One region of the Salinivibrio sp. PR5 genome, then DNA from elsewhere that is predicted to be linked to it. Evidence: predicted binding sites of a transcription regulator. Region 1 holds the regulator's gene; each other region holds the start of a gene.
What was found. The regulator MetJ, encoded in region 1, represses methionine synthesis genes. The targets are predictions, from matches to a motif close to TTAGACNTNTANANGTCTAA.

Region 1 (6,234 bases):
TCATGGAGCCTGGGTGTGTGACCAAGCTTTCTACACCGCCTAACGACTCTGCTAAAGCAAATAGCGAAAGGCCTGCGATAAAACGCGCCACCCCGTCACTGTCGGTATCCAATTCCAAGCTCAGCATACTACCAAAGCCTGATTGCTGACGGGCAGCAATTTCGTGACCCGGATGGGTAGCGAGTCCCGGATAATAGAGTTGGCGCACAGCAGGAACCGTTTGCAGATAGGCGAGTACCGCTTGCGTGTTTTGCTGGTGTTGTTTAACCCGTGCGCCTAAGGTACGCAACCCTCGCAATGTCATATAACTGTCAAACGCGTTGCCCGTGGCGCCTATACAGTTGCCCCACCACGCTAAGGTTTCGGCAAGCTCACTGGTTGCTGCGATCACCGCGCCACCGACAATATCAGAATGGCCATTAATAAATTTGGTGGTCGAATGCACCACCATGTCGGCCCCTAGCGCAAGAGGTTGCTGTAAAGCGGGAGATAAAAAAGTGTTGTCGACCACCACCCAAGCGCCGACTTGATGCGCTTGCTGGCAAATATCAGCAATATCGACCACGCGCAGCAAGGGGTTCGATGGGGTTTCCACCAGTACCAACTTTGGCGATTCTGCCAAGGCGCTCGCCAAGGCGTCTGGGTCGGATTGATCGACAAATTTAACCTGCCAAATTCCCTGCTTGGCTCGGGACTCAAGCAAGCGGTACGTGCCACCATAACAGTCATGTGGGGCCACAATTTTGTCACCCGCATTCAATAGCGATAACACCAAATTAATCGCGGCCATCCCGCAGTTGGTTACCACCGCACCTGCGCCGCCTTCTAAGTCAGTCAATGCTTGCTCTAGCTGGGCGCGGGTCGGATTCCCTCCGCGTGCATAGTCATAGGTGGGCACATCCCCAAACGCAGGAAAGCGATAATTGGTCGAGAGATATAAAGGGGGAACCACCGCATGATGTTGCGTGTCGGTGCCAATGCCAGTTCTTACAGCGATGGTGTCAGTTTTTTTTCGGGTCATGGTTCATCCTTGCGATGTGGTGCGCGAGCCAGCGTTGTTATCCTCACCTTACCCTGCACTTTTTGAGACGTCAACACTTCTAGACGTCTATACAGCTTTGCATGTGGCGGTTAATATAGCTAGAATCTCCGCAGCATCATTCTGGGTATTCAATAATCAAGATAGGTGAGACATGGCGCAGTGGAACGGCGATTACATTAATCCGTATGCCGAGCATGGTAAGAAAAAGGAGCAGGTGAAAAAAATCACCGTTTCTATCCCACTTAAAGTTTTAAAAATTCTCACTGACGAGCGGACACGCCGTCAGGTTAATAACCTGCGTCACGCGACCAACAGTGAGCTGCTGTGTGAAGCATTTTTGCATGCTTATACCGGCCAGCCATTGCCAACCGATGACGATATTCGCAAAGACAAGCCTGACAGCATTCCTGCTGAAGCGCGTCAGATCATGAAAGAACTAGGTATCGAGTTCGACGATAGCGAATACTAAAAAAACCCGCCGATTGGCGGGTTTTCTGTCATCATAGGTGCTCGGTACAGCCTTCTCAGGCTTTATGGCACTGCGATTTTCCTAACGCTCATGCATTATGCCTTGTCGAGCATATTACGCCTTGTCGAGCATATAGTTGTCTGGCATCTCGATACGGGCGACGCCAGTTTCAACCGCTGCAAGTGCCACCGCGCGAGCCACGCGTGGCAATAAGCGTGCATCCATTGGCTTAGGAATAATGTAATCCGGGCCAAAATGCAGCGCATCAACACCTGCCGCGTCCAATACCGACTGTGGGACAGGCTCTTTCGCCAAACCACGGATCGCCTCGACGGCTGCCAGTTTCATTGCATCATTAATTTCACTGGCACGCACATCCAACGCGCCACGGAAAATAAACGGGAAGCAGAGTACGTTGTTGACTTGGTTTGGATAATCCGAGCGCCCTGTTCCCATGATCAAATCATCACGGACTTGATGCGCGACCTCTGGATTAATTTCAGGGTCTGGGTTCGAGCAGGCAAAAACAACCGGCTTATCGGCCATCAGTTTTAATGCCTCTGGCGAGAGCAAGTCTGGCCCTGACACACCCACAAACAAATCGGCGCCCTCAATCACATCTTCGAGGGTACGTTTGTCGGTATTGTTGGCAAACAATTGCTTGTACTTATTGATGTCGTCACGACGGGTGTGGATCACGCCTTTGCGATCCAGCATGTAGATTTTTTCGCGTTGCGCGCCACATTTGATCAATAGCTCCATGCAGGCAACAGCCGCTGCACCAGCACCGAGGCACACAATGGTGGCTTCACGAATATCTTTGCCTTGCAGCTCAAGGGCATTCAGCATACCCGCCGCGGTAACAATCGCGGTACCGTGCTGATCATCGTGAAAAACAGGCACTTCACAACGTTCAATCAGCTGCTTTTCAATTTCAAAGCAATCCGGCGCTTTGATGTCTTCAAGGTTGATACCGCCAAAGGTATCCGCGATGTTCGCAACGGTATCCACGAATTCATCGATAGTACGGTGTTTGACTTCAATGTCGATCGAGTCCAAGCCAGCAAAACGCTTGAACAATAAAGCTTTACCTTCCATGACGGGCTTTGAGGCCATTGGCCCTAAGTTACCCAATCCCAAAATGGCGGTACCGTTTGAGATCACCGCAACCATGTTGCCCTTTGCGGTATATTGATACACAGCGTCTGGGTTCTGAGCGATTTCACGGACCGGCTCTGCAACGCCTGGGCTGTATGCCAACGCCAGATCCGCCGCCGAGTCAGCAGGCTTGCTCAATTCAACAGAGATTTTTCCGGGAGTAGGGTATGCATGATAATCCAGCGCTTGCTGGCGTTTATCGTCCGACATGTAGTGTTCCTAGTTATTATCGTGAAGGGATGCACCAATATCAGCTGGGAAGGCTGCTGATATCAGCAACGCTATACTCAAACCACAGGGTAGATTCGAGCAAGATAGAAGATGTTAACGCAGTGGCTAAACGTCCACCAGTCCAAAACGGCCCCGAACGTTAACCTCCGACCTCTCGACGTTAAAAAGGTGACGACGGGATCAAAAAAGGGGCGCTTTCGCACCCCTTTTTCGCATTCGGCTATTAGCGGCTTATTTTTTGCTGCTAAGGGCACCGAAACGCTTCTTAAAGCGGTCAACACGGCCACCGGTGTCAACGATACGTTGCTTACCAGTGTAGAATGGGTGACATTTGTCACACACGTCTAGGTTGATGTCTTTACCAAGAGTGGTGTTGAACGCGAATTCGTTACCGCAAGAACACTTAGCAGTGACAGCTTTGTACTCTGGATGGATACCAGCTTTCATAGGGATAACCTCATAGTGAAGGCCGTGTCGCTCTCCCGATCCTAAGCCGGGCACCACACGTCGTTAACAAACATTTTCTAAGGCGCGCAATTCTAATCAAGCGACCTCGATTTCGCAACTTTTTTGTGCAGTCGCCCATCACCTCGTATCCAACAACAAGGCTTTGCCTACCTGGGTCAAGCCGTTACACTGAGCGTCTTGTTAGCCGATAAGATGTTGTGATGGAACAGTTTGCACAAGTGGCCTTACCGGTCCCGCTGGCGAAAACTTTTGATTACCGGATCACCGAACACGTCCCTGTGGTGGGAGCACGTGTGAAGGTGCCTTTTGGTCGCCAGCATAAGGTCGGCATTGTCACTGCCATCACCACCACACCTAGTGTTGCCGCCCATCAAGTCAAGGCGATCACTGAGGTATTGGATGACGCGCCACTTTGGACTCCTGCCGTCTATCATCTGTTGCAGTGGGCAAGTCGCTTTTATCATCATCCACTTGGCGATGCGATGGGCGCCGTGATGCCGACGCTACTGCGTAAAGGTCGACCCGCAGCGCTCAAGCAGCAAAAATGGTGGCAATTGACCGAAGCCGGACAGAATCAACCGGTGACCGGGCTTACCCGCGCGCCAAAGCAAGCGCGTGTGTTAACCCTGCTCACTCACGGCCCTACCCCGCATGCCGACCTCGTGGAGCAAGACATTACCCCCGCTGTGATTAATACCTTGGTGGACAAAGGCTGGATCGCGCCTTACACCCCACCGCTTGAAGGCAAAGCTTGGGCACGACATTTTGCCATCAGTGAAGACAAGCCCTCACTGAACCATGAACAAGCCATGGCCGTTGCCACCATCAACGCCAGCGATGGCTTTGCCTGTGTGCTTTTGGAAGGTATTACCGGCTCGGGCAAAACCGAAGTGTATTTAAACGTCTTAGAGCCGGTATTATCTCGTGGCGAGCAGGCGTTAATATTGGTGCCCGAAATTGGCCTCACCCCGCAGACCATCCGCCGATTCGAACGCCGCTTTAACGTCCCGGTTACCGTAATGCATTCGGGGCTTAATGATACCGAGAGACTGAACGCGTGGCTGGCGGCTCGCGACAATCAAGCTGCAATTGTGATTGGAACACGATCAGCACTTTTCACCCCGATGGCGAAGCTTGGCATCATCATTATTGATGAAGAGCACGACCCCTCATATAAGCAGCAAGACAGCTTTCGCTACCATGCACGCGATCTGGCGGTAATGCGCGGTCATGAAGAAAAGATACCTGTGGTGCTCGGTTCGGCAACACCGTCATTGGAAACGCTACACAATGCACAAACGGGAAAATACCAATACTTACGCTTAACCCAACGTCCGGGCAATGCAGTCACCGCCCGTCAAGGGGTGCTCGACATCAAAGGCCACCATCTTGAGGCGGGCTTATCGGCGCCCTTAATTGCCGAAATGCGTCAGCATCTTCAGCAGGGAACTCAGGTGATGTTGTTTTTAAACCGCCGTGGTTATGCGCCTGCAATGATGTGTCACGAATGTGGCTGGCTCGCCAGTTGTCAACGCTGTGATGCCTACTACACCCTCCACCAACAACATCAAGAGTTACGCTGCCACCATTGCGGGCATCAAAAACGCGTGCCGCCCCAATGTGGGGATTGTGGTTCGACACAGCTGATCAGTGTGGGCGTGGGGACCGAGCAACTCGAAGCCCAGCTGGGCGAACTGTTTCCCGACTACAATACGGTCCGTATCGATCGCGACAATACCCGACGCAAAGGCAGCTTAGAGAGCTATCTCGCTGGCATCGAAAAAGGTGAGTACCAAATCTTACTCGGCACCCAAATGCTTGCGAAGGGTCACCACTTTCCCAATGTCACCTTAGTGGCGCTTGTCGATGTAGATGGCGCCTTGTTCAGTAATGACTTCCGTGCCCCAGAGCGTCTCGCCCAACTGATGGTACAAGTCGCGGGACGAGCTGGCCGCGCCAGCAAACCCGGTACGGTGATTTTGCAAACCCACCACCCTGAGCACAGTCTCATTCAAGCGCTGATCCACAAGGGTTATCAGGCGTTTGCTGACTCTGCATTGGCAGAACGTCGCCAAGCGTGGCTGCCCCCTTACACCTTTTTAAGCCTGTTTCGTGCCGAAGGGCATGAGGACAACAGCGTGCAGCAATTTTTACAGCAAGTCCGACAAACCTTGGCCGCCTCACCCATTCAACATGATGAGGTACACATTATGGGGCCGATGCCTGCGCCGATGGCGCGACGCGCAGGGCGTTATCGCTGGCAACTGCTGATCCAAGCACCGTCACGAAAAGTGATGCAACAATGGCTCACCGTTGCCTTGCCCGTCATCCAACAATTGCCCTTGTCACGCAAAGTTAGATGGTCATTAGATGTTGAGCCGCAAGACCTTTCTTAACATTCCCTTGCATTAAAGCGACGTAGATCACGATTTCTTTGCAATAAGTGTTAGCTTGTTCGTATTTATATGGGCCAAGCCTAGGTAGAATACCTTCGCAAATTGACGCATCCTAGACAGGTCAGAGGAGTGAATAACTTACTGATCTGACTAACTCAGACAACAAGAGGACTGTCATTATGGCGACAATGAAGGACGTTGCCCACATTGCCGGTGTATCTACTGCCACGGTCTCGCGCGCACTGATGAACCCTGAAAAGGTGTCAGCATCCACGCGTAAGAAGGTCGAACAGGCTGTGGTTGAAGCTGGTTACTCCCCCAATTCACTCGCGCGCAATCTTCGCCGCAATGAGTCTAAGACCATTGTCGCGATCATTCCGGATATCTGCGATCCCTACTTTAGTGAGATCATTCGCGGTATCGAAGAAGCGGCGATGGAACACGGCTACTTGGTGTTGCTTGGCGACAGC
Region 2 (6,234 bases), on a different contig from region 1:
TCCATGCCGAACTCAGAAGTGAAACGTTGCTGCGCCGATGGTAGTGTGGGGTCTCCCCATGTGAGAGTAGGTCACTGCCAAGAGTTATTCATAAGCCCTCCGCATTTGCGGGGGGCTTTTTCGTTTCTACGTATTGTCCTTCCATACCGATTCCTTTCTATTCTAAATAGAGTATTACCCTTTCCCACTTGATTATTGCTTGAGCTCCATAATCGGCTGCGTTATGTTATTAGATATCTGGACGTCTAAACATCTCTAGGAGGCAGTGATGCCGATTAAAATTCCGGACCAACTTCCCGCGACCAATATTCTGCGGCGTGAAAATATCTTTGTGATGACAGAAACGCGTGCGGTAAGTCAAAACATCCGTCCGCTGAAAGTCCTGCTTCTAAACCTGATGCCAAAGAAAATCGAGACCGAAACGCAATTTATGCGTTTGCTCTCTAACAGCCCTTTGCAAGTGGATGTTGAGCTTTTACGGATAGATAACCGACCAAGCAAGAACACGCCGACCGAGCATCTTGATACCTTCTATCGCCAATTTGAGGCCGTGCGGGGGCGTAACTTCGATGGTTTGATTGTCACAGGCGCGCCACTCGGATTAGTGCAATTTGAGGACGTGATTTACTGGGAGCATTTACAGGATGTGATGAATTGGGCACACCAACATGTCACCTCCACACTCTATATTTGTTGGGCAGCGCAAGCGGGCTTAAAGCTACTTTACGATTTGCCTAAGAAAACTCGCAAAGAAAAGCTATCAGGTGTTTATCGCCATCAGATAAATAGCGAGTTATCTAAGCATCCACTATTACGCGGTTTTGATGATAGTTTCTTAGCGCCTCATTCACGTTATGCAGACTTTTCTCCTCATTATCTGAATGAACATACCGATCTCGATATCTTAGCCACGTCCAATGAGGCGGGGACGTATCTGGCCGCGACGAAAGATAAACGCAATGTGTTTGTCACTGGGCACCCTGAGTATGATGCGCATACTTTGAATGACGAGTATCACCGCGATTTAGAGGAGGGGATGGAGCCGGTGATCCCCATTAACTATTACCCGGATGACGATCCTTCTCAGCCACCGTATGTGAGCTGGCGCAGTCACGGGCATCTGCTGTTTGCGAATTGGCTGAACTATTGTGTCTATCAGCAAACCCCCTTCGATTTGGAGACATTTTCAGCGTCTAACTTTACGCTTGATGAATAAAAAAGGCGCCATCTGGCGCCTTTATGATAGATAAAGGAGCGGAGTTCATTGAAGGCGCTTGTCCATCTCGTCTTGAGCTGCGTTTGCTTTATCAACCATGCCGGTCATGGTTGAGCCTTGTACCAAAATAGAAAACACCACCACCGCGTAAGTCATCACCAAAATCAGCTCTCTGACATCGATTTGTTTTTCTGGGACCACAATAATGCCAGCTGGTACCGCCATGGCCATGGCCAAGGCGAGGCCTCCACGCAATCCTCCCCATGTGAGAATGCGCACAGCCCACGGGTTATATTCGCGAAAGCATCGGAAACCGAGATAGCAGGCTTTGACACTCAAATAGCGAGCCGCTAGCACTAAAGGCACTACACAACCCATTACAATCCAGTCCTCTTCATGAAAGGTGATTTGCAACAAGCTCAAGCCGATGAGCAAGAACAGTAAGCTGTTAAGAAATTCATCGACCAGTTCCCAGAAATGGTCGAGGTGATCTTCACTTTCTTTGGAAAAGCCAATAAAGCGGGTCCAGTTACCGATCATGATCCCCGAAACGACCATTGCCAGTGGACCGGAAACATGCAGCATATCGGCGAGCACATAGCCAGCACTGGGAATGGCTAAAGTGAGCAACAGCTCCATGGAGTGATCGTTAGTGGCACAAATCAAACGGTGAAAGGCATAGCCTAAAACTAGGCCGTAACATATGCCGCCAATCGCTTCTTGCGCAAACAGCGACAGGGTACCCGCCAAGGTTGGGTTTTGATGTCCGAATGCGAGGGTGAAAATAGTCACAAACACCACCAAGCCAAAACCATCGTTAAACAACGACTCGCCTTCGATTTGGGTGGTAATACGCATGGGGGCATGTAATTTTTTGACAATCGCAAGCACGGCAATGGGGTCCGTGGGTGAGATAAGGGCGCCGAAAAGTAAGCAGTAAATATAATCAAATTGTACCCCAATCAGTTGGAACACGCCCCACACACCGGATCCCACTAAAAACACGGAGAGCAGCGTCGCACCGAGTGCTAGGGTAGTGATTTCCCATTTTTGGTCTGAAAACGAAGGCAGTTTAACACCCAGCCCTCCAGCAAAAAGTAGAAAGCCAAGCACGCCCTCAAGGAGAAACTCCTCAAAATGAATATCCCCTAAGGTTTGCGCGGCAATCGCTTTTAGAGGCAGGGCTTGATACTGACCGGCAATCACTATCCCTAAAGACAGTAAAAGTGCACCCGCCGTGATTGCGATGGTGGTTTGGACGCGGCTAATTTTACTGTTAATAAACGCGATGATAATGGCGGCAGCGGCCATAAAGCTGAGGATAGCGTAGGTTGACATACATCATTCCTGATACGGCTAGGGAGTGGAAAAAAAGAGTTACAAAATATTAATAGAAATCGCTTCCAAAACGAACAGCAGATTTGAAATAGATCAATATTAATTCATTTAAATAGACGTCTAGATTTCCATTTTCGCTGTGGTAGGATGAAATTATCGCAATGAGGAAGATGATAAGCGTAATGAGTATGGACCAACTGACACAACAACTGCGCGAACGTATTTTGGTAATCGATGGTGGTATGGGCACCATGATTCAGGGGCTAGGGCTCAATGAGGCCGATTATCGTGGCGCGCGTTTTAAAGATTGGCACTGTGATGTAAAAGGTAACAATGACCTTTTGGTGCTGACTCAACCCGATAAAATCGCTGCGCTACACAGTGATTATCTGGCTGCGGGCGCGGACATTATTGAAACCAATACCTTTAACGCCACCCAAATCGCGATGGCCGATTACGACATGCAAGCGCTGAGTGCGGAAATCAACTTAGCGGCCGCTCGGCTTGCGCGTGAGGTTGCTGATGCGTGGACGGCGAAAACGCCAAATAAACCCCGCTTTGTCGCGGGTGTGTTAGGGCCGACCAACCGAACGTGCTCAATCTCACCGGATGTGAATGACCCGGGCTTTCGCAATGTCAGCTTTGATCAGTTAGTCGACGTGTATGCCGAGTCCACCGAAGCGCTCATTGATGGCGGTGTTGATATCATCATGTTGGAGACCATCTTTGATACCTTGAACGCCAAGGCGTGCGCCTTTGCGGTGGAGAAGGTCTTTGATGCTCGTGGCCTGCGCCTACCCATTATGATCTCCGGTACCATCACTGATGCATCTGGGCGCACCTTATCCGGACAAACTACCGCCGCTTTCTATCACTCCTTGCGTCATGTTGAGCCACTGTCGTTTGGCTTAAACTGTGCGCTGGGACCGGCGGAATTGCGCCAGTATGTCAAAGAGCTGAGCGACATTTGTGAGGGCTTTGTCTCTGTCCACCCTAACGCGGGGTTACCCAACGCGTTTGGTGAGTATGATCTCTCTCCTGAACAGATGGCGACACACATTGATGAGTGGGCGGCGTCAGGCTTTATCAACTTGGTCGGTGGTTGTTGTGGTACCACGCCTGAACATATTCAAGCGATCAGTGATGTCGTTGCGACGCATCCTCCTCGCCCCTTGCCGGCTCATCCAGTCGCCTGTCGCTTATCTGGACTCGAGCCCCTGACCATTGATGCCGATAGTTTGTTTGTAAATGTGGGAGAGCGCACCAATGTGACCGGCTCAGCACGCTTTAAACGCTTAATCGTTGAAGAGCAATACGACGAAGCGCTTGAAGTGGCATTGCAGCAAGTGGAAAACGGCGCCCAAATCATCGATATCAATATGGATGAGGGTATGTTGGATGCCGAAAAGGCCATGGTGCGATTTCTCAATCTTTGCGCGGCCGAGCCAGATATTGCCCGTGTACCTGTGATGATTGACTCCTCTAAATGGGAGGTGATTGAAGCTGGCCTCAAGTGCATTCAAGGGAAAGGCATCGTCAATTCTATTTCTCTCAAAGAAGGAGAAGAAGCCTTTCTTCACCAAGCACGTTTGATCCGCCGCTATGGTGCAGCGGTGATTGTGATGGCGTTTGATGAGCGGGGCCAGGCCGATACTCAGGCACGAAAAGTGGAAATCTGTACGCGGGCCTATCATCTTCTGGTCGAGCAAGTCGGCTTTCCACCAGAAGACATTATCTTCGACCCCAATATCTTTGCGGTTGCCACCGGTATTGATGAGCACAATAACTACGCGGTCGATTTCATCAACGCCGTGGCCGAGATCAAACAAACCCTGCCGCATGCCATGATCTCGGGCGGGGTCTCAAATGTGTCGTTTTCGTTTCGAGGCAATAACCCCGTCCGTGAGGCCATTCATGCGGTGTTCTTGTATCACTGCATCAAAAATGGCATGGACATGGGGATCGTCAATGCGGGCCAGTTAGCCATCTATGATGATTTGCCTGAATCGCTGCGCTTGGCAGTAGAAGATGTGGTGCTCAACAAAGATGATGGTGCCACGGAGCGCTTATTGGAGATCGCCGACAGCTATCGCGATAGTGAGGAGAACGAGGTCGCGGAAACTGCAGAGTGGCGCAGCTGGCCAGTAGAAAAGCGGTTGGAACATGCATTGGTCAAAGGCATTACAGAGTTTATTGTTGAAGATACCGAGCTGGCTCGCGCCGCGGCAAGTAAACCTCTAGAAGTGATTGAAGGCCCGTTGATGACAGGCATGAACGTGGTTGGGGACTTGTTTGGTGAAGGCAAGATGTTCCTGCCTCAGGTGGTGAAGTCGGCACGGGTGATGAAGCAAGCGGTGGCCTACCTTGAGCCTTACATCAATGCAGAAAAGCAGCAAGGGCAGACCAATGGCAAGATCCTGCTCGCCACCGTCAAAGGCGATGTACACGACATTGGCAAAAACATTGTTGGCGTGGTGCTGCAGTGTAATAACTTTGAGATTATTGATCTTGGTGTGATGGTGCCGACCGATAAAATCCTGTCGGTGGCCCGAGAAGAAAACGTCGACATTATTGGTCTGTCGGGTCTGATCACCCCATCGTTAGATGAGATGGTGAACGTGGCGAAAGAGATGGAGCGCCAAGGGTTTGATATTCCTCTGTTGATTGGCGGTGCGACCACGTCCAAAGCCCATACCGCGGTGAAAATTGAGCAGCATTACCATGCGCCTGTGGTCTATGTACCCAACGCGTCGCGTGCGGTTGGGGTGTGCTCCTCGTTATTATCCGAGACGCAGCGACCTGATTTTGTCGCGCGTTTGGCCAAAGAGTATGACACTGTGCGTGAGCAGCATCAGCGTAAAGCGCCCCGCACGCCACCGGTAACCTTGGAGCAAGCTCGCGATAACAAGTGGCAAACGGATTGGGCAAACTATATGCCTCCGCAACCGGCGAAGCCAGGCATCCATGTTTACGATGATGTTTCGATAGCGACCTTACGTCAGTATATCGACTGGACGCCTTTCTTTATGACGTGGTCTCTCAGTGGCAAATTCCCCGCGATTTTGGATCACGAGCTGGTGGGGGAGGAAGCCCGTCGTTTGTATCAAGACGCCAATGCTTGGCTCGATCGTTTCGAGGCAGAAGGCTTGGTAGCGGCAAAAGGGGTGTGTGGCCTCTTTCCTGCCAATAGCGTGGATGATGATATTGAAGTGTATACCGACTCGTCACGACAAACGGTGAGCACGATATTGAATCACTTGCGCCAGCAAACACAAAAGCCGCGTGGTGCCAACTATTGCTTGTCAGACTTTATTGCGCCGAAAAGCAGCGGTCAGCCGGATTGGATTGGTGCATTTGCGGTGACAGGCGGCATTGGCGAGTATGCTTTGGCGGAAGAGTACAAAGCGAAAGGGGACGATTACAACGCGATCATGATCCAAGCGGTGGCGGATCGACTCGCAGAAGCCTTTGCGGAATATCTTCACCAGCAAATTCGGATCACCTTGTGGGGGTATGCGCCCGATGAGACGCTTGATAACGATGCGCTGATCCGCGAGCAATACCAAGGGATCCGGCCAGCGCCAGGTTATGCCGCCTGTCCTGAACACAGTGAGAAAGGCAAGATTTGGCAATTGCTATCGGTAGAAGCGCATACGGGGATGACACTGACCGAAAGCTAT
Region 3 (6,234 bases), on a different contig from region 1:
TTTATCATCCCGAATACCTGCGTCAAGTGCGCGCTCTGTGCGATGAATTTGATGTGCTGCTGATTGTGGATGAAATCGCGACTGGCTTTGGCCGAACAGGAAAACTATTTGCCTGCGACCACGCGGGGATCAGCCCAGATATACTCTGCGTCGGCAAGGCACTGACCGGCGGCTACATGACCTTGGCCGCCACGCTAACCACCCGCCATGTGGCCGATACGGTCTGTAGCGGTGACGCAGGCTGTTTTATGCACGGCCCCACCTTTATGGGCAATCCACTCGCCTGTGCCGTGGCCTGCGCCAGCATTGATACCTTGCTGGAAAGTGACTGGCCGCAGACCGTCGCGCACATCGAGAAGCAGCTAAAAACCGGCTTAGCGCCTGCTCGCGCCCTCGAGTGTGTGGCGGACGTGCGTGTGCTTGGCGCAATTGGCGTGATAGAGTTGACCGACCCGGTGAATCTGGCCGATATTCAGCCTTTAATGACCGCCCAAGGCATTTGGGTTCGCCCCTTCGGAAAACTGGTTTATGTGATGCCACCCTATTGCATCCGCGACGACCAACTCCACCAACTCACTCAAGGCATGATCACCGCAATTAAGCAGTTTTTTGGTGAGTAGAGAGTCGATGACGCACACACCGCCCCGTTGATGATGGGCGGTGTTTTTCTCTTTGGGAAAGCGAGCAGTGCGGCTTTGTGCGTTACTCGTAGAGGTACCTTTCTTCCGGTTTGTCGGATGAGTAAGCGACCAATTCCCACTCAAAACCGGCTTTATCATAGAAGTACATCCGCTTGCGGTGAGTCTCGTGCGCCATGGCCCCATTTGGTTGATACCCTTTTTCAAGCAAGCGTTCGCGGATAGTATCGATGTCATCAATGATCAGGCCAATATGGTTCACGCCTTGAGATTTATAGGTACTACGTGGCTGTATGCTGGGCTCTGAACTTGGGTTGGGCTCTTGCAGTGCAAAGTAGCAGTGCTCATTGCCCACATGCACCCAACGATATCCTTTTGGCGACTGGGCATCTTGGCGAACTTTAAAATCGGGGACAGCCACCGCCAAAAACGCTAACGCCGCCTCCATGTCCACCACAGTAATATTGACGTGTTCGATTGTTGTCATCATTCATTCCCTTTATCCGTGCTATCGAAAACTGAGCTTGGAAAGCTAAACATCGAAGGCAAGGATAAAACCTCAAGATAGCTTGAGGTCAACGAACAAAAACAAAATCAGTGGTCTGGGGAAACATGTAAATCATGCTGCGGTATAGGTGTAGATCCAGTCGTCGTAACAAACACCGCCAATTGCAAAGGCATCAGGGTCTATACGGCTAAGTTGAAACCCTACCTTTTCTAACACGCGCGCAGAGGCAAGGTTACCCGCGGTCACTGTCGCATTGATGGTTCGCGCACCACCATGATGGATGGCAAAATCGGTGACAGCCTGCAAAGACTCAGTCCCATAACCACGTCCATGATAAGGCGGCAACAGTAAATAGCCGACTTCCGCGACATCCTGCTCAAGCAAAAAGCCGGTGACGCCGATTGGCGTTTGCGTCGCCGTCTCTACGATTACCAAACACAACCAGTGCTTAGCGTCAGGGGACCACGGCGTAAGCCGTTGCTCAAATCGGGTTTCAATCTCATCCAGTGGCATAGGATCAAAACATTGTGCAATGACGGCATTGTCTGTGTGTAGGCGGTGGAACAACGGCCAGTCCGCTTTGATCATTGGCCGCATGCTCAGGCGTGGAGTTGTCAGCGGAAACAGGCCTTTTTCGAACCGTGTATTTGTCATGATGCCTCACTCGGGGTACTGGCGACGTTAACTTTCGGGGCCGCAAACCCGCGAAAGATATTATGAACAGAAAGCAGCGCGCACAAACCCACTACCACACCAAGGTGCCATGCTTCGCTAACGCCCAAGCTCAATAGCGCCATACTCATCAACGCAGAAATAATCATCTGTCCACCACCGGAGAGCGCAGCGACGGTGCCAGCTTGGTTAGAGTAAGGTTGCATCACCTGCGACTGGGCGCACGGCAGCGCAATCCCGTTACCAAACACCATAAAGAACTGTCCTATCATCAGCAATAAAGGATCCATCGGAGTGAACCATAACCAGACCGCAGAGATGAGCTGCATCACGGGTGCCATCAACAGCATACGCTTAGTACCCAAACGCGGCCGAATGCGCGAAACCAGCGCACTACCCAGCAATAAGCCACATGTCGGAATAAGCGCCCACAGCGCATATTGATCCGAGGTCATACCGATGCGCTCTTGCATTAAAAATGGCATCAGCGACACCGTGGTGATCACCAAGGTAAAATTCACCCAGCTAATACTGGCGAAATAAAGAAAATACGGTGTTTTTAGCAATGCGCCATAGCGACCGAGGATCACCTTCACATTAGGCAACGGCGAACGAGCGTGCATGCTTTCCTTGAACTGGAAAAACAGCACGCACCACACCAAGCTGGTGTACACCATCAGCAAAATAAAGATCGCCAGCCAGCCTAAGTTATGGTTAACAAAGCCACCAATCACAGGGGCCATAATAGGCGTAAATGAGGCGACCATTATCAGATATGACATGGCTTGAGGAAGCTGATCCCCCGAATACGAGTCACGGGTAAAGGCACGTGAGAGCACCGCACAGCAACCGGTGCCCATGCCTTGAATGCAGCGGCCAATCACCAAACCGGTGAAACTAGCACTAAAGCTCACCATCACGGTTAAGCCGATTAAAGAAAGTAACACGCCGGCTAATAACACCCGGCGGCGGCCAAGCGCATCCGAGATAGGTCCATAGATAAACTGTGATGGCCCAAAACCGAGTAGATAAGCAGAGATCAGCAGTTGGACATCATCCATACTGAGGTTAAAGTCTCGGGCTATCCACGGCAAAGACGGGAACACCAATCCCATACTGAACTGCCCAATGCTGACGGTTAAGCATGCCAGCAATACGGGCGACCAATTAAATGGACGAGTAGCCGATTGCATCCAATTTCCTGTGCATTTGCGTCGAGAGAAGAAAGGTAAGTGTCAAGCCAGTACGCGGCATACATCACACTTTGATTGGCATAGTAACGCAATAAGCAACTGAGTGGTAACAAAAATTTAAAATTCGCTCACGTTAGGTTGGATGGAGGAAAGCGCGGCTAACGACGAAGATCGCACGTCAGCAAGATTGGCAACATGGCGCAAATTAAAGGCATGAGATGGAACCCAAAAGCCCGATACGGTCTAACGAATCGGGCATCTTAACTATTAAGCGCGACGCGCATTTAAAAAGCGGGTTCAATCGTGCCTTTAAACGTCTTTTCAAGGAAGTCTCGGGTTTGTTGGGACTGAAATAGCGCCACCAAACGTTGTAGGTCGGGGTTGTCTTTATCTTCTTCGCGGGCGGCCACAACCATCACCGCTAAGGGAGCATCTTTCGACTCCAAGAAAATACCTTGTTCACTCGGGCTTAATCCCGATGACATCACATAGTTCATGGTGATCGCCGCCGCATCGACATCCTGTAAGCTGCGTGGCAGTTGTGCCGCCTCAACCTCAACAAATTCGAGTTGTTTAGGATTGGCGATGATATCTTGCAAGGTAGCTTTAAAGCCGACACTGTCGGCTAAGGTAATTAACCCCGCCTCTTGCAGCAATAACAATGCGCGCCCCGCGTTGGTAGGATCGTTGGGGATCGCAATTTGTGCGCCATTCGGCAGCGCATCAACATGCTCAACGCGATCAGAGTAGATCCCCATCCGCATCAAAATGGAACGTCCCATCGATACCAACTGGCTACCGTTGTTTTGGTTGTAGTTATCCAAAAACGGCTGATGTTGGTAACTGTTGAGATCTAAGCTACCATCCGCCAAGCCAGCATTGGGGGAAATATAGTCAGAAAATTCGACCACCTCGACCGCAATGCCCTCGGCTTTTGCTTGCTTGGCAACCGCTTCAACGACTTGGGCATGCGGCCCCACTGTGGCGCCAACTTTGATCACCTTATCCTTTGGTTCTGAGCAGCCAATCAGCGTAAGCGTCAGTCCAAGAGTGAGAATAAAAGAAGCACGTAGAGATTTCATCAATCGGTAATCCTTTCCGAAAAGCCATTTAGACATCTATACTGCCAAATAAGAAAAAGATGTCAATCATTGTTTATGCGATTCTCTGGAAGCTTGATCGCTTGTCGCTAAGGGCGCGTATTAGTCAGCATGTTCAATTAATTATCAGGAGGCGCGGATATGACCAAGCTGTTTCCTTTGCCCCTATTTTTGTTACCGGGTGGCAGAGCAAAACTACGTATTTTTGAACCCCGCTATTTACGGTTGGTGCGCGAATGTACCGCCAACGGAGAAGGGTTTGTCCTTGCAATGATGCAAGGTCAGCGGCTTTATAAATACGGTACTTTGGTCGATATCGTTGATTTCGAGACGCTTCCCGATGGATTGCTGGGCATAACCATTGCGGGCCGACAACGGGTGGAAATTATGTCAACCGAACAAGCGCCCGACAAATTGTGGTTGGGTGATATACGTACCCTGCATGATTGGCCACACGATGATTATGTCGATAATACGGACGATGAGGTGCAAGCGCGCATTGCCACCAGCCTCAAGCACATATTTGCTGCTCATCCTGATCACGCCGAGCAGTATCAACAGCCTCATTTCGAGGATGTCACCTGGGCGTGTCAGCGTTGGTTAGAGATTCTTCCCCTCACGAGTGCGCAGAAACAATGGTTTATCGCACAAGACTCCGCCGATGAGGCCAAGCAATTCATTCACCAACTGCTTGAAGAACACGTCGAGTGATCCAAATGATTTGTGGTGCGTATTGGGATGTCAGATGGACGGCACTGACAGATAGGACTCAACTATGACTGCGCCTCAAACCATGTATACTGAAGCTTCAACCTCGAGACGGAATACACGTACCACAATGACTGACGTGACGAAGGAAGAGTTGGCGGAGCTATTATTACGCGTTGCGGAACAGCGAGATCGTGTCGCTTTTGAGCGTTTGTTTCGCTTTTTTGGCCCGAAGATCCGATCTTATGGGACCAAACATCTGCGCGCAGACGGACAGGCAATGGAGCTTGTCCAAGAGACCATGTTGGTAGTGTGGCGAAAAGCCCATCTTTACAACGCTGAGAAAGGGGCGGCAACGACCTGGGTGTTTACCATCATGCGTAACATTAGTTTCGATATGCTCCGCAAGGTGCAATCGAACCGCGAAGACAATTTTAGCGACGAGATTTGGCCGATACTGGAATCCGGCCAACAAGACAATGAAACCGACTCAGGTGCTCAGCACATGATGGATCAGGAATTATTATCCTTCATTGATGAATTACCTGAAGTACAACAACAGGTGGTGCGTGGTGTGTACTTAAAGCAACTCACCCACCAAGAGCTATCGGACCAACTTAATGTTCCATTAGGGACCGTGAAGTCGCGTTTGCGACTCGGGCTCGAGAAGCTGCGCAATCATCTGGAGGTCAACAATGATTAAATATCATCCTTCTTCCGAACTGCTGGATGCCTTTGCAGCCGGCCAATTACCGACATCCATGGCGATTGCTCTCTCTGCACACGTTGAATTATGTCAACAATGCCGTGAGCATGTGAGTGCGAAAGAAGAAGCGCTAGCATTAGCTGCGTTTGAAGAGGCTGAGACCGAGCACGAGTTCGCGGCAGGCACTCTGCCTTGGGACGATGATCTAGAAGCGGACATGATGAGTGCGATTTTCGACGCACCTGAACAAGACGAGGCATCACGCATTCAAGTCGCTCGCTCTAACGAGATTCGGGTTGGAGACAAAACCTACACACTACCACGCGCACTGCAGCGTTTTAGTGATTCGAATTGGTTATCATTCGGCAAGGTGCAACGCGCAAGGCTGAATCTTGAAGAAGGCGCCACACGTGCGAGCTTCTTACATATCGACGAAGGCGGCTCGGTTCCAGCCCATACACACAAAGGCTATGAGCTGACGCTGTTACTCGATGGCACCTTTGAAGATGAAAGCGGGCAATACTCGCCGGGTGACTTTATTTTGTTGGATAGTCGACATCATCACACCCCCTCCACCAAAGACGGGTGCCTGTGCTACACGGTCGCGAATGCGCCACTGCACTTTACTAAGGGTGTGAGTAAGCTACTTAATACCGTGGGTCATGCGATTTACTAAAAATCCTTGTGCTAGTTGTTATCCTATCTTTGG

Region 2: a site for MetJ is predicted at 2,667-2,686, ahead of metH (methionine synthase). Genes of this name have one in related genera too.
Region 3: a site for MetJ is predicted at 4,122-4,141, ahead of BZG82_RS12635 (MetQ/NlpA family ABC transporter substrate-binding protein). Genes of this name have one in related genera too.

The regions. Positions count from the first base shown of each region.
Region 1 is NZ_MUFK01000005.1:124,065-130,298, forward strand. Features, by position in the region: gene metB (cystathionine gamma-synthase) at 1-1,021, opposite strand, end outside; gene metJ (met regulon transcriptional regulator MetJ) at 1,194-1,511, shown strand; gene BZG82_RS03750 (malic enzyme-like NAD(P)-binding protein) at 1,626-2,879, opposite strand; gene rpmE (50S ribosomal protein L31) at 3,132-3,347, opposite strand; gene priA (primosomal protein N') at 3,566-5,764, shown strand; gene cytR (DNA-binding transcriptional regulator CytR) at 5,911-6,234, shown strand, end outside.
Region 2 is NZ_MUFK01000001.1:117,231-123,464, forward strand. Features, by position in the region: rRNA gene rrf (5S ribosomal RNA) at 1-83, shown strand, start outside; gene metA (homoserine O-acetyltransferase MetA) at 269-1,216, shown strand; gene BZG82_RS00505 (cation:proton antiporter) at 1,262-2,554, opposite strand; gene metH (methionine synthase) at 2,737-6,234, shown strand, end outside.
Region 3 is NZ_MUFK01000037.1:18,789-25,022, forward strand. Features, by position in the region: gene bioA (adenosylmethionine--8-amino-7-oxononanoate transaminase) at 1-620, shown strand, start outside; gene BZG82_RS12620 (VOC family protein) at 703-1,128, opposite strand; gene BZG82_RS12625 (GNAT family N-acetyltransferase) at 1,258-1,800, opposite strand; gene BZG82_RS12630 (multidrug effflux MFS transporter) at 1,797-3,011, opposite strand; gene BZG82_RS12635 (MetQ/NlpA family ABC transporter substrate-binding protein) at 3,296-4,093, opposite strand; gene BZG82_RS12640 (LON peptidase substrate-binding domain-containing protein) at 4,253-4,822, shown strand; gene BZG82_RS12645 (sigma-70 family RNA polymerase sigma factor) at 4,887-5,522, shown strand; gene BZG82_RS12650 (ChrR family anti-sigma-E factor) at 5,515-6,201, shown strand.